Regions from separate parts of the Streptomyces sp. NPDC003720 genome, predicted to be linked through region 1. Evidence: riboswitches for the same ligand, from Rfam matches in the RefSeq annotation. Region 1 holds a riboswitch; the other holds the start of a gene.
The links. Region 1 has a riboswitch for glycine ahead of gcvP (aminomethyl-transferring glycine dehydrogenase). Riboswitches for the same ligand answer to the same signal wherever they lie in the genome.

Region 1 (7,060 bases):
TCCCCGACGTCACCATCTCCAAGATCCGCTTCCTGGAGGCCGAGGGGCTCGTCGAGCCGCGGCGGACGCCGTCGGGGTACCGCAAGTTCGGTCCCGGGGACGTCGAGCGCCTCGCGCACGTCCTGCGGATGCAGCGGGACCACTATCTGCCGCTCAGGGTGATCCGTGAGCACCTGGACGCCATGGAGCGCGGCGAGGCCGTGCAGCTGCCCGTGGTGGGGCGCCAGCGCACCGGGGACGACCCGCCGGAGCCGTCCGAGCGGCCCACGGTGGCCCGTGTCGGGCGGGCCGAGCTGCTCGCGGCGGCCGGCATCGGCGAGGACGACCTCGCGGAGTGGCAGTCCTACGGGCTGATCGCTCCACTGGAGGACGGGGTGTACGACGCGGCGGCCGTCACCGTGGCCTCGCTCGTGGCCGAGCTGGGGCGGTTCGGGATCGAGCCGCGCCATCTGCGGGTGATGAAGGCAGCGGCCGACCGGGAGGCGGGCCTGGTGGACCAGGTGGTGGCCCCGCTGAAACGCCACCGCAACCCGCAGACCAGGGCTCACGCCGAGGCCCGCGCGAAGGAGCTGGCGGCGCTCACGACACGGCTGCACGCGGCGCTGGTGCAGAGTGCTCTCGGAGTGCGGCTGCTTTGAACGGCGGGGCGTCCCGGGCGGCCGGATCGGGCACCTGTTCCCGGCCCGACTACCCAAAGGTCCCGAGCACGGCCTAGGGTTGCTGTGTGAACGAGCTCGATGTCGTAGGTGTCCGGGTCGAAATGCCCTCCAACCAACCGATCGTGCTCCTGCGCGAAGTGGGGGGCGACCGTTACCTCCCCATCTGGATCGGGCCGGGGGAGGCCACGGCGATCGCCTTCGCCCAGCAGGGCATGGCCCCCGCGCGGCCGCTGACCCACGACCTGTTCAAGGACGTGCTGGAGGCCGTCGGCCAGGAGCTGACCGAAGTGCGCATCACGGATCTGCGTGAGGGCGTCTTCTACGCGGAGCTGGTCTTCGCCAGCGGGGTCGAGGTGAGCGCCCGTCCCTCCGACGCCATAGCGCTGGCCCTGCGCACCGGGACGCCGATCTACGGCAGCGACACGGTGCTGGACGACGCCGGCATCGCGATCCCGGACGAGCAGGAGGACGAGGTGGAGAAGTTCCGCGAGTTCCTCGACCAGATCTCGCCCGAGGACTTCGGCACCAGCAGCCAGTGAGGCGCGAGCGGTTCCGGGCCCCGCTAGCGGCTCTGAGCCCCGGGGCGGTGGCCCGCGGGTGGGTCGTGCAGTGTCGTGGCAATTGCCACCGGCCATCCAGAGCGTCACGCGGTCTTCCGCGAGAGCATTCGGCTAGCCTTTCCCCGCGGTGGGGCACGAGAAACCACTCTTAGGGTGATTATCACCCGGCGTGGCGAGTGTGGCGATCGTTGACGCACCCCTGGTGACTGCCTACCGTCGAGAGGGCAGTTCAAGGACGGAGGTCGGCGTGAGAACGAGCGGCGACGGTACGGCTGGGGGTGCCCCCGGACGCGGTTTCGGGGAGAGCGGTCCGTACTCTCCCCCGAGTTCCCAGCCGCGTTCCAGTGGGCAGTACGCATATCCCGGCGGCGCGGTCGACCACGCCCCACAGCGGCCGACGGCGGTGCCGGACGGCGGAGGGGTGGCGTCCATGGCGTCCGAGGAGATCGGCTACCGGGGTCCCACGGCATGTGCGGCCGCCGGCATCACATACCGGCAACTGGACTACTGGGCCCGCACCGGACTGGTCGAGCCGAGCGTGCGGCCCGCGTACGGTTCGGGCACGCAGCGCCTCTACAGCTTCCGGGACGTGGTCGTCCTCAAGATCGTGAAGCGGTTCCTCGACACCGGGGTCTCGCTGCAGAACATCCGCACGGCCGTGCAGCACCTCCGGGAGCGCGGGTTCCAGGACCTGGAGCGCATGACCCTCATGAGCGACGGCGCCACCGTCTACGAGTGCACCTCGCCGGACGAGGTGCACGCCCTGCTCCAGGGCGGCCAGGGCGTGTTCGGGATCGCCGTCGGCGTGGTCTGGCGGGACGTGGAGAGCGCGCTCTCCCAGCTGCACGGTGAGCGTGTCGACACGGGGGAGACCCTGGTCGGTCACAACCCGGCCGACGAGCTGGCGCGGCGCCGCAACCGGGCCGTCTGACCGCGCCCCGCTGATCCGCGCCGCACCGCGCGGGCCGTGCGCCCGCGTTGTCAGTGGTGTGGTGCAGCATCGGAGGTGTGAGAAACGCGCCCACGATCCTGCATCTCGACATGGATGCCTTCTACGCCTCCGTGGAGCAGGCGTCCAAGCCGAGCCTGCGGGGCAAGGCCGTGGTCGTGGGCGGGCTGGGACCGCGCGGGGTGGTGGCCACCGCCTCGTACGAGGCGCGGGTGTTCGGGGTGCACTCGGCGATGCCGATGGCCCAGGCGCGCCGGCTGGCGCCGAACGCCGCGTACCTGGTGCCCCGCTTCAATCTGTACCGGTCCGTGAGCGAGCAGGTGATGGCGCTGCTGCGGGAGCTGTCGCCGCTGGTGGAGCCGCTGAGCCTGGACGAGGCGTTCGTCGACCTCGAGGCCCGGGAGGCGGCCTGGGACGCGGACTCGGCGCGCCGGGTGGGGACGAAGCTGCGCTGCGACATACGGGCGGTCACCGGGCTCACCGGTTCGGTGGGGCTGGCCGCCTCCAAGATGCTCGCGAAGATCGCCTCGGAGGAGGCCAAGCCCGACGGACTCGTCCTCGTCGAACCCGGCACCGAGCGGGCGCTGCTCGGGCCGATGTCGGTGCGGACCCTGCCCGGGGTGGGACCGGCGACGGGGGACCACCTGCGGCGGGCCGGGATCACCACGGTCGAGGAGCTGGCCGAGGCCGGCGAGGACGAACTCGTACGGCTCCTCGGCAAGGCGCACGGGCACGCGCTGTACGCGATGGCGCTGGCGCGCGACGACCGGCCCGTGGTCGCCGAGCGGGAGGCCAAGTCGGTGTCGGTCGAGGACACCTACGACGTGGACATCCACGACCGGATGAGGGTCGGTCTCGAGGTGCGGCGGCTCGCCGACCGGTGCGTGGGCCGGCTGCGCGGTGCCGGGCTGTCGGGGCGGACCATCGTGCTGAAGGTCCGCCGGTACGACTTCTCGACGCTGACCCGGTCGGAGACGCTCCGAGGGCCCACGGACGACCCCGCCGTGATCCGGGAGGCGGCCGAGCGGCTGCTGGACTCCGTGGACACCACGGGCGGCGTGCGGCTGCTGGGGGTCGGCGTCACCGGGCTCGCCGACTACACCCAGGAGGACCTGTTCGCCCAGGCGGCGCAGCCGTCCGGGGAGGCGCGGTCGCCGGAGGAGGCCGTGACCGAGCCCGTGCCGGAGCGGCCGGAGCCCGGCGAGCGGCAGTGGCGCGCCGGGCAGGACGTGCGGCACGCCGAGCTGGGCCACGGCTGGGTGCAGGGCAGTGGCCTCGGCCGGGTGACCGTGCGCTTCGAGACGCCCCAGTCGGGGCCGGGGCGGGTGCGGACGTTCGGCATCGGGGATCCCGCGCTGGAGCCGGCGGATCCGCTGCCGCTGGTGTCGGCCCCGGAGCCGTCGCCCGGGGTGCCGGACATGGGGCCGCCGAGCCTTTCGCGCGCTGTCGACGCCGATCCGTAGCGGGTTGCAGGGCCGACCGGGTGCCGGCGCCACCGTGGTGGGGTGCTCCGCCTTCCCCCGCGCGGTGGCCGACGGCGCGGGGTCAGGGCTCCTCCGTGCCCGCCAGCTTGCCGAAGTCGTGGTCCGCGAGCGGGGAGGGCGCAGCCACGTCCAGGCCGTAGTGGTGGTAGAGCTGGAGTTCCTGTTCGGGGGAGAGGTGGCGGCCCACGCCGAAGTCGGGTGCGTCCTTGATGAGCGCGCGGTCGAAGGGGACCCGCAGGGCGCCCTCGATGATCTCGCTGGGCTCCAGGGGGACGAAGGCGTCCCGGGAGAACAGACCGGTGCGTATGGCGGCCCACTCCGGCACGCCGGTGGCGTCGTCGAGGTACACCTCGTCGATGGTGCCGATCTTGGTGCCGGTGCGGTCGAACGCCTTGCGGCCGATCAGGTTGCGCGGATCGATGTCGGTCTGCACGGTCCCTCTCCCTCCACGTGGTCGCAACTCATCCGTAAGCACTACGAAAGAGCACAATCAGGGAGGCGGCCACTCGAAGGCCCGGGCGTTGACCTCGCTGGTAGGCTGACAGCGGCTGCTGACCCCGTGCGGGAGAGTCCTCCGACCACCTCGGAGGCGCCGAAGGAGCAAATCCTCCCCGGAATCTCTCAGGCCCACGTACCGCACGGACGAGGTCACTCTGGAAAGCAGGGCGGATGTCGACGGCGTCCGCCCTCACCGACGGTGAAAGCCGGCGCCTTCGGGCCGCCGGTGAAGCTCTCAGGTCGAGATGACAGAGGGGGAGGCCGTCGGGGTATCCGTACCGGGGTGCCCCTCGAAGGTCGTGTCAGACCAGGAGGCCTCCGCAATGACCGCCCATCGCACCCCGCTCTCCGAGCTCGAAGCGGGCATCCCCTTCGAGCAGCGCCACATCGGGCCCGACCAGGAGGCGCGGGCCAAGATGCTCGCGCACGTCGGCTACGGCTCGCTCGACGAGCTGACCGCCGCCGCGGTCCCGGACGTGATCAAGAACGCCGACGCCCTGGACCTGCCGGGCGCCCGCACCGAGGCCGAGGTCCTCGCCGAGCTGCGCTCGCTCGCCGACCGCAACCAGGTCCTCGGCTCGATGATCGGTCTCGGCTACTACGGCACCTTCACCCCGCCGGTCGTCCTGCGCAACGTCATGGAGAACCCCGCCTGGTACACGGCCTACACGCCGTACCAGCCGGAGATCTCCCAGGGCCGGCTCGAGGCTCTGCTGAACTTCCAGACCATGGTCGCCGAGCTCACCGGGCTGCCGACGTCCGGCGCGTCCCTGCTGGACGAGGGCACGGCCGCCGCCGAGGCCATGGCGCTCTCCCGGCGCATGGGCAGGAACAAGAAGGGCCTGTTCCTGATCGACGCGGACGTCCTGCCGCAGACCGTCGCCGTGATCGAGACGCGCGCCGAGCCGACCGGCGTCGAGGTCGTCGTCGCCGACCTCTCCGGCGGCATCCCGGCGGAGATCGCCGAGCGCGAGATCAACGGTGTGCTGCTCCAGTACCCGGGCGCCTCCGGCGCCGTCCGCGACATCAAGCCGGTCATCGACCAGGCGCACGGGCTGGGCGCCCTCGTCACCGTCGCGGCCGACCTGCTCGCGCTCACCCTGCTGACCTCGCCGGGCGAGCTGGGCGCCGACATCGCCATCGGCACCACCCAGCGCTTCGGCGTGCCGATGGGCTTCGGCGGGCCGCACGCCGGCTACATGGCGGTGCACGAGAAGTTCGCGCGCAGCCTGCCCGGCCGTCTCGTCGGCGTGTCCGTCGACGCCGACGGGCACAAGGCGTACCGCCTGGCGCTGCAGACCCGTGAGCAGCACATCCGCCGTGAGAAGGCCACCAGCAACATCTGCACCGCCCAGGTGCTGCTCGCCGTGATGGCCGGCATGTACGCCGTCTACCACGGCCCCGAGGGGCTGCGCACCATCGCCCGCCGCACCCACCGCTACGCCACGATCCTCGCCGAGGGCCTGAAGGCCGGCGGCGTCGAGATCGTGCACGGCGCCTACTTCGACACTCTCACCGCGCGCGTGCCCGGCAGGGCCGCCGAGGTCGTGGACGCGGCCCGGGCGGGCGGCGTCAACCTGCGTCTCGTCGACGCCGACCTGGTCTCCCTGGCCTGCGACGAGACCACCAACCGGGCCCAGGTGGAGGCCGTCTTCGCGGCCTTCGGCGTGGACGGAGACATCGAGGCGCTGGACGCGGCGGCCGGCGAGGCCCTGCCCGAGGCCCTGCTGCGCACCGACGACTACCTCACCCACCCGGTCTTCCACGAGCACCGCTCCGAGACCGCGATGCTGCGCTACCTGCGCCGGCTCGCCGACCGTGACTACGCGCTCGACCGCGGCATGATCCCGCTGGGCTCCTGCACCATGAAGCTCAACGCGACCACCGAGATGGAGCCGGTCACCTGGCCCGAGTTCGGGCAGCTGCACCCCTTCGCGCCCGCCGAGCAGGCCGAGGGCTACCTGACGCTCATCCGCGAGCTGGAGGACCGGCTCGCCGAGGTCACCGGCTACGACAAGGTCTCGCTGCAGCCGAACGCCGGATCGCAGGGCGAGCTGGCCGGTCTGCTGGCCGTGCGCGGCTACCACCGCGCCAACGGCGACGAGCAGCGCACCGTCTGCCTGATCCCCTCCTCCGCGCACGGCACCAACGCGGCCAGCGCCGTGATGGCCGGCATGAAGGTCGTCGTCGTCAAGACCGCCGAGGACGGCGAGATCGACGTCGCCGACCTGCGGGCGAAGATCGAGCAGCACCGCGACGAGCTGGCCGTGCTGATGATCACCTACCCGTCGACGCACGGTGTGTTCGAGGAGCACGTCGCCGACATCTGCGCCCAGGTCCACGACGCGGGCGGCCAGGTGTACGTCGACGGCGCCAACCTCAACGCGCTGGTCGGCCTCGCCAAGCCGGGGCACTTCGGCGGCGACGTCTCGCACCTGAACCTGCACAAGACGTTCTGCATCCCGCACGGCGGCGGCGGCCCCGGCGTCGGCCCGGTGGCGGTCCGCTCGCACCTGGCGCCGTACCTGCCGAACCACCCGCTGCAGCCGGCGGCCGGCCCCGAGACCGGTGTGGGCCCCGTCTCCGCCGCGCCGTGGGGCAGCGCGGGCATCCTGCCGATCTCGTGGGCGTACGTCCGCCTGATGGGCGGCGAGGGGCTCAAGCGCGCCACCCAGGTCGCCGTGCTCTCCGCCAACTACGTCGCCAAGCGCCTCGAGCCGCACTACCCGGTGCTCTACAACGGCCCTGGCGGCCTGGTCGCGCACGAGTGCATCATCGACCTGCGCCCGCTGACCAAGGCGACCGGCGTGAGCGTGGACGACGTCGCCAAGCGGCTCATCGACTACGGCTTCCACGCGCCGACCATGTCCTTCCCGGTGGCCGGCACGCTGATGATCGAGCCGACCGAGT
Region 2 (7,060 bases), on a different contig from region 1:
CGGAGGGCCAGTCGGCACCCCACTGCATCATGATCAGGCCGATGTTCTGCTTCTCGGTGAACTTCGGCACACCGGCGTAGTCGGTGAAGTACTTGCCGGACGGGTACTGCTTCAGGCTGGCGTTGATGCCGACCTTCTTCAGCGAGTTGATGATCGCCGTGGCGGCGTCGATCTCCTGCGGACGGTCCGAGCGGGCCGAGATGTTGGTGCTGATCGACGACTTGCCGCAGGCCTTCAGCTGCTCCTTGGCCTTGGCCGCGTCGCCCTTGTTGCCGGAGGTCGCGTAGACGTCCGACTTCTCGTAGCCCGGGATGTCCGGGGGAAGCACGGTGGAGGCGATGTCGCCGCGGATCGGGCCGCCCTCGGCGGTCTGCACCGAGACCTTGTCGATCGCGTACTGCACGGCCTTGCGGCACTCGGGCTTGTCGAACGGCTTCACCTTGGTGTTGATCGCCATGTAGACGAGCCGGCCACCGTAGGTGTTGTCCGTGTTGGCCTTCTTCGCCGTGTCGGTGAGCACCTTGGCCTGGGTGGAGGCCTGGACGCCGGCACCGGCGAGGTCGATCGCGTCACCGGCCAGGACGTCCTGGTCGATGGTCTCCGGGTTGACCTTCAGCTTGACGACGATCTTCTCCGGCAGCTGCTTGCGCAGCGGGTCCGTCTTCGCGTCCCAGTTCTCGTTGCGCACGAGCACGGCCTGCTTGCCGTCCTCGTAGCTCTGGAACTTGTACGAGCCCGACGACACGATGTGCTTGACGTAGTCGACGCCCTTGTCCTTGGACTGGGGCACCGGCGCGGTCTGCGGGGCGGCGACGAGGTAGTCGAACTCCTGGAACGCCTGGTTCAGGTGGAAGACGATGGTGGTGTCGTCCGGCGTCTCGATGGAGGACAGGCCCTTGCCGCTCTTGTCCTTGTAGGGGCCCTTGTACTTGTCGCCCTTGGCCATGAACTGCTGGAAGTAGTTCGGGCCGAGGGAGAGCACGTCACGCGCGAAGTTCGAGCGCTCGACGGCGTACTTGACGTCCTTCGAGGTGATCGGCGAGCCGTCCTCGTACTTCAGGCCCGAACGCAGCTTGTACGTCCAGGTCTTGCCGCCGTCGCTCGGGACGCCCTTGCTCGCGGCGAGGTCCGGGACGAGGGTGTTGCCCTTCTCGCCGGCGCCGGGCTGGAACGTCATCAGCGGGCGGGCGTAGAGCCGGCTGAGGTTGTACATGTACGCGTAGTACGTGTTGCCGGGGTCGAAGGAGTCCGGCACGTCGGACAGCTCGTAGGTGACCGTGCCGCCCTTCTTGTCGGAAGCGTTGACCACACCCTTGGTCGCGGCGTTGGCCCCGGCGGACGAGCCGTTGTTGTCCTTGTTGTCATCGGCCTTGCTGCAACCTGCAACGAGCAGGCTGGCGGAGCCGATGGCCGCGATAGCGGCCAGCGCTGACCTTCGCATGATGGGTGCTTTCCCCTCCATAGTCGGAAACTTTTCGGGCTCTCGGGTGGTCGCAGGCGTCAGCGGCTGCGCGGGTCGAGAGCGTCGCGGAGACCGTCGCCCAGCAGATTGAACGCCAGGACGGTCACGAAGATGGCGAGACCGGGCACGATCATGAACTGGGGATCGACCTGGTAGTAGGTGACCGCTTCGCGGAGCATGCCGCCCCAGGAGGCCTGCGGGGGCTGGATGCCGACACCGAGGAAGCTCAGGGACGCCTCGAAGAGGATGTTGGTCGGGATGAGCAGCGTCGAGTAGACGATGATCGGGCCGACCAGGTTGGGCATCAGCTCCCGGAACAGGATGTACGGGCCCTTGGCGCCCATGCCGCGGGAGGCGTCCACGAACTCGCGCTCACGCAGGGCGAGGGTCTGGCCGCGCACGATCCGGCCCAGGTAGGGCCAGTTGAAGAAGCCGATGACGAAGATCAGCACGCTCAGGTGGAGCGGGAGCCCGTTGAGGCCGAACGCGCCGCCCTGGAGCGTGGCGGAGATCGCGATGGCGAACAGCAGGAGGGGGAAGGCGAGGAAGGTGTCCATCAGGCGGCTGATGATGTTGTCCACCCGGCCGCCGTAGTAACCCGCGATGACGCCCATGATGGCGCCGATCACGTTGGAGAGGATCGTGGCGCCGAAGGCGACCACCAGCGACACCCAGGAGCCCTCCAGGACTCGGGTGGCGATGTCACGGCCGAACTTCGGGTCCACGCCGAGCGGGTGGTCGGCGCTCATGCCGCCCCAACTGCCCTTGGGCAGCGAGGTGTCGGGGGTGATCAGGTCCTGGTTGAAGGCGTTGGGGTCGAGGCCGAGCAGGGCCTGCAGGGGCCGGGAGAGGACGGCCAGGGCGATCAGCAGGACGACGATGACGGCGCCCGCCACCGCGACCTTGTCCCTCTTGAATCTCGACCAGGCGATCTGCCCAAGGGAACGACCCTCGATCCGCCCCTTACCGGCACCCTCGAGCACAGCTTCCGGCTGTGCCTCGGCTGCCGCCCCGGTGGTCTCGATCGGTGCGGTCACAGTGACCCGACCCCTCTCGCCGGTGGTGACCGGCCTGCGCCTGCCGCGGTTTGCGGCTTTGTCGACTTGCCTCGATCGTGAGGTTCGACCTCACGTCTGAATCGCGAGTCTTCAGCTTCTTTGCGATCACCCGCCAGAGCTGACGGGGAAAGTATGCGCAACCGTGATGCAGTCCAGGGGATTCCGTTATCCGATCAGTGGGTAACGGCCACCGGACGCGGGGCACTTGGGGCAGACGGCTGTTTTGTTTCGAAACGGACGAAACATCGCTCTTCTACGCGCGGAGAAGTCCGTCTCGGACACGAATTCTCCATCACTGTCCAAGTGGCGGACTGCCCGGCCCGGTTGCTCAGTAGCCCCCGTGGACCGGCGGGTAGCCGTACCCGGGAGCCGGCGCCTGGGGCTGCGGCGGGGTCTGCGGCTGCGGCTGGGGGACGGCCGCGTGCGCGTCGCGATCGTAGAACGGGCGGGCGTTGGCCCGCATCCACAGCACCACCGGGTCGTAGTCGTCGGTCATCGCGACCGTGGACACCGGCAGCCCCTCGGGGACCGCGCCGACGGACTGCTGCATCATGGCGCGCACCGAGTCGACGGAGGCGGGCGAGGTGTCGTACACGTCGAGGCCGATGGCGAGGTACGGCGCGCCGAGCGTGGGCTGCACCCAGGCGCGGCGCAGCGAGCGCAGGGCCGGGGTGCGGTGGGCGTTCTGCGCGAGCAGGGCGTAGAACTGCGCGACGTCGACGCCGGGTTCCGACAGCCGCAGCGGGCCGGCGGGCTGGCGGTCGAGGCCGGTGGCGATGCGGCGCAGGTCCGTCCAGGGGATGCCGACGCCGCCGCCCGGGGCGTGCGGGTTGAGCCAGAGGCCGTAGTGGTCGGGGTAGAGGGTGCGGGCCACGTCGAGCCCGTCGACCACCTCGTACGAGCGGTTCCAGCCGCTGGCCGAGAGTTCCTGCGCGGAGGTCACGCAGGGGGCATAGCCGAGGCCGTCGACCTCCATGTTCCCGTACTGGGCGTCCGGGGACCCGGCCTGGCCGTGCCACAGCAGCATCCAGATCTGGCCGGAGGAGGGAGTGGCGAGGGCGCGCAGCAGTGCCTCGTAGGCGTCGTAGCGGCCGGGGGTGACCTGGCGCAGCATGTGCTCGACGCTGCCGCTGTGGCTCGCGCTCACCTGTCTTACCGGCCCTTCTCGAATCAGTGCCCCGCGTTCGGAGACAGCTTAAGCGCCGATCGGCTCGGAGCCCCGGGTTCCTGCGCGGGCGCGGGTGGGCGGAGGCCGGTCGGCCGGTCTCGCCGCTGACGGAGCCGCTGACCGACACCGCCCCGCGCCCCCGGGTCCGTGCCTCCTCGGCGCCGCCTTCTAGTGGCCGTACTGGTAGAAGGGGCGGACGTGGGACTTGAGCCAGGTGGCCACCGGGTCGTCCGTGACGTCCAGAAGGACGAGGTTGACCTGCCATCCGACCGGCGCCTTGCCCAGGGCCCGGCCGAGAGCCTCCAGCGGAAGGGCCCGCAGGTCGCCCTCCCACTGGGAGAGTTCGACGCCCACGAACATCACGGGGTCGGCCGTCTCCACCGAGGCCAGGCAGCGGCGGGCCGTGACCACCACGCCGGTGCCGGCGAACTCGGCGGAGGCGGCGGCGAGGAAGTCGACCGGGTCGTCCTGCCAGTCCGGCTCGAAGAGGCGGACCCGGCCGCCGGTGGCCGGGCCGTCCAGCGGGGTGTGGCCGGTGCGGCACAGTTCGGCCACCGCCTCGGGCGGCAGCGGCAGGCCGACCACCCCGTCGGGGTTCACGAGGATGCCGGCCTGCGGGGGCAGCCCGCGCGCGAACTCCACCGCCGGGGCGACGGTGAAGGACATGTGGGAGCCGGCCGCCAGGCGGAGCTGCTCCTCGGAGCTGAAGACCGGGACGTACACCTGGCCCTCGATCTCCATCGTGGGCAGGTCCAGCGGTCCGCTGTGCGGTCCGCCGCCGTTGGGCAGCGGGACCCACAGCAGGCTGCGGCCCAGCACCTCGGCGATCCGCCCGCCCGCGCCGGGTATGCCGAGGGAGGCCGAGAGCACCTCCTCCAGCTCGTTGCCGGGCCAACCGCCGTGCGGGTGGGGGTGCGTCTGTGCCGGGAAGTCCGCGGGAAGGTCCGCCGCCGAGAAGTCCATCTGCCTGCCGCCTGCTGGGAACCACTGCTGTGGTCCGAAAGGCTAGCGGGTGGCCGTGACGGCGCTCAGCCGGATCGGCCGGCGAAGCCGATGCGGCGCAGCACCGCGGCGGCGTCCCGGTCCAGCAGCACCGCCGAGCCGCAGCCGGCGGGCAGCTCCCCCCGCTCCACCGCGCGCAGCAGGCGGGCCGCCGTACGGCGGTGGCGGCGGAAGGCGTAGCGGGAGACGCCGCGGCCGCGCTCGCGCTGGCCCGCGCGGGCGGTCTCCGCGGTGACGTCGAGCAGCAGCAGGTGCAGGGTGCCGCCGCGGCGGCGGGCCGCGCGGACCAGCCAGCCGCGCACCCAGGCCTGCGTGCCGCAGTCGTGGACGACGACGCCCTCGCCGGTGCCGAGGGCGCGGCGCAGTGCGGCGTAGTGGGCGAGCCGGACCAGGGGGCGGTACAGCGCGTAGGGCAGGAAGCGGGGCACGCGGGCGGCCCAGCGGTCGCGGGCGTCCTGGGAGTCGACGCGGTGGCCGGGGACCGCGCGGTGCATCAGGGTGGACTTGCCGCTGCCGGGCAGCCCGGTGACCACCACCAGGTCGCGGGGGCCGAAGAGCAGGTCGTGCGGGCTGCGCCCGGCGCGCTCGCGCAGGTCGCGGACGACCGGGGCGGGCCGCCCGGCGCAGCGCTCGCGGGCCGGGGCGGAGGGCTGCTCCGGCATCGCGAGACCGGTGGTGGCGGCGTAGGCCGTGGTCCTGTTCACCGTCATCGTCCTCCCCTGTGGGCTCGGTAACCCTTTGCCCATCGAATGTAAAGAGAAGGTAATGCGCCGGTCCAGCGGTTGGGTACGCGTACTGCCACAGCTCGGTTACAGATGCGGGCCCTGACGGGGCGGGGCGCGGCGTGCAATGATGTGCGCGCCAACTGCATACCGGCCGCTTGAATCCGCGCGGGAGAGTTCCCAGCCAGCTCCGCTGGGACGCCGAAGGAGCAAGTCCCTCCCTTGAATCTCTCAGGCCCCGTTACCGCGCGGGCGAGGCACATCTGAAAAGCGGGCCGCTGCGACAGTGGCTCCACCCAAGGTGCAAGCCGTGACCACTCCTCGTGAGGATCATGGCGAACCTCTCAGGTTCCGATGACAGATGGGGAGGAACGTTCCTCGCCTGTCATACCTGCCCTGGGAGACGACCGACCGATGAGCAGTACCGAACCCACTCCAGCGCGCCGCACCGCGCTCGACGCCCTGCACCGTTCGCTCGGCGCGACGATGACCGACTTCGCCGGCTGGGACATGCCGCTGCGCTACGGCTCCGAGCGCGACGAGCACGTCGCGGTGCGGACCCGGGCCGGCCTCTTCGACCTCTCCCACATGGGCGAGATCACCGTGACCGGGCCGCAGGCGGCCGCCCTGCTGAACTACGCCCTGGTGGGCAACATCGCCTCCGTCGGCGTCGGCCGCGCCCGCTACACCATGATCTGCCAGGCCGACGGCGGCATCCTGGACGACCTGATCGTCTACCGGCTGGCCGAGCAGGAGTACATGGTCGTCGCCAACGCCTCCAACGCCCAGGTGGTGCTGGACGCGCTGACCGAGCGCGCCGCGGGCTTCGAGGCCGAGGTGCGCGACGACCGCGACGCCTACGCGCTGCTCGCGGTCCAGGGCCCCGAGTCCCCCGGCATCCTGAAGTCGCTGACCGACGCCGACCTGGACGGCCTGAAGTACTACGCGGGCCTGCCCGGCACCGTCGCCGGCGTCCCCGCGCTGATCGCGCGCACCGGTTACACCGGCGAGGACGGCTTCGAGCTGTTCGTGAAGCCGGAGCACGCGGTGGAGCTGTGGCAGGCGCTGACCAAGGCGGGCGAGGGCGCCGGCCTGGTGCCGTGCGGCCTGTCCTGCCGGGACACCCTGCGCCTGGAGGCGGGCATGCCGCTGTACGGGCACGAGCTGACCACCTCCCTGACGCCCTTCGACGCCGGGCTGGGCCGGGTGGTGAAGTTCGAGAAGGAGGGCGACTTCGTGGGCCGCGAGGCGCTCACCGAGGCCGCCGCCAGGGCCGAGCAGAACCCGCCGCGCAAGCTCGTCGGCCTGGTCGCCGAGGGCCGCCGGGTGCCGCGGGCCGGGTTCTCCGTCGTCGCGGGCGGCGAGGTGATCGGCGAGGTCACCTCCGGCGCCCCATCCCCCACCCTGGGCAAGCCGATCGCGATGGCGTACGTCGACGCGGCGCACGCGGCGCCGGGCGCCGAGGGCGTCGGCGTGGACATCCGGGGCAGCCACGAGCCGTACGAGGTCGTGGCGCTGCCCTTCTACAAGCGCCAGAAGTAGACACTGGGCGCGGTCCGTCCCCGGACGTGACCCTGCGCACATCCCGCTGCCCGGCAGCGGGTCCGGCAGTCCCCCATTCATCAGCACTCCCGCGCGTACAGGAGAA

Region 2: another riboswitch for glycine. It lies ahead of gcvT (glycine cleavage system aminomethyltransferase GcvT); the one in region 1 lies ahead of gcvP (aminomethyl-transferring glycine dehydrogenase).

The regions. Positions count from the first base shown of each region.
Region 1 is NZ_JBIANZ010000001.1:7,042-14,101, forward strand. Features, by position in the region: gene ACFYU0_RS00040 (MerR family transcriptional regulator) at 1-638, shown strand, start outside; gene ACFYU0_RS00045 (bifunctional nuclease family protein) at 725-1,198, shown strand; gene ACFYU0_RS00050 (MerR family transcriptional regulator) at 1,467-2,150, shown strand; partial or broken gene ACFYU0_RS00055 (DNA polymerase IV) at 2,228-3,603, shown strand; gene ACFYU0_RS00060 (PRC-barrel domain-containing protein) at 3,714-4,085, opposite strand; glycine riboswitch at 4,205-4,299, shown strand; gene gcvP (aminomethyl-transferring glycine dehydrogenase) at 4,474-7,060, shown strand, end outside.
Region 2 is NZ_JBIANZ010000011.1:283,144-290,203, forward strand. Features, by position in the region: gene ACFYU0_RS29435 (ABC transporter substrate-binding protein) at 1-1,462, opposite strand, end outside; gene ACFYU0_RS29440 (ABC transporter permease) at 1,501-2,499, opposite strand; gene ACFYU0_RS29445 (enhanced serine sensitivity protein SseB C-terminal domain-containing protein) at 2,849-3,634, opposite strand; gene ACFYU0_RS29450 (enhanced serine sensitivity protein SseB) at 3,857-4,651, opposite strand; gene ACFYU0_RS29455 (AAA family ATPase) at 4,717-5,394, opposite strand; glycine riboswitch at 5,572-5,669, shown strand; gene gcvT (glycine cleavage system aminomethyltransferase GcvT) at 5,827-6,954, shown strand.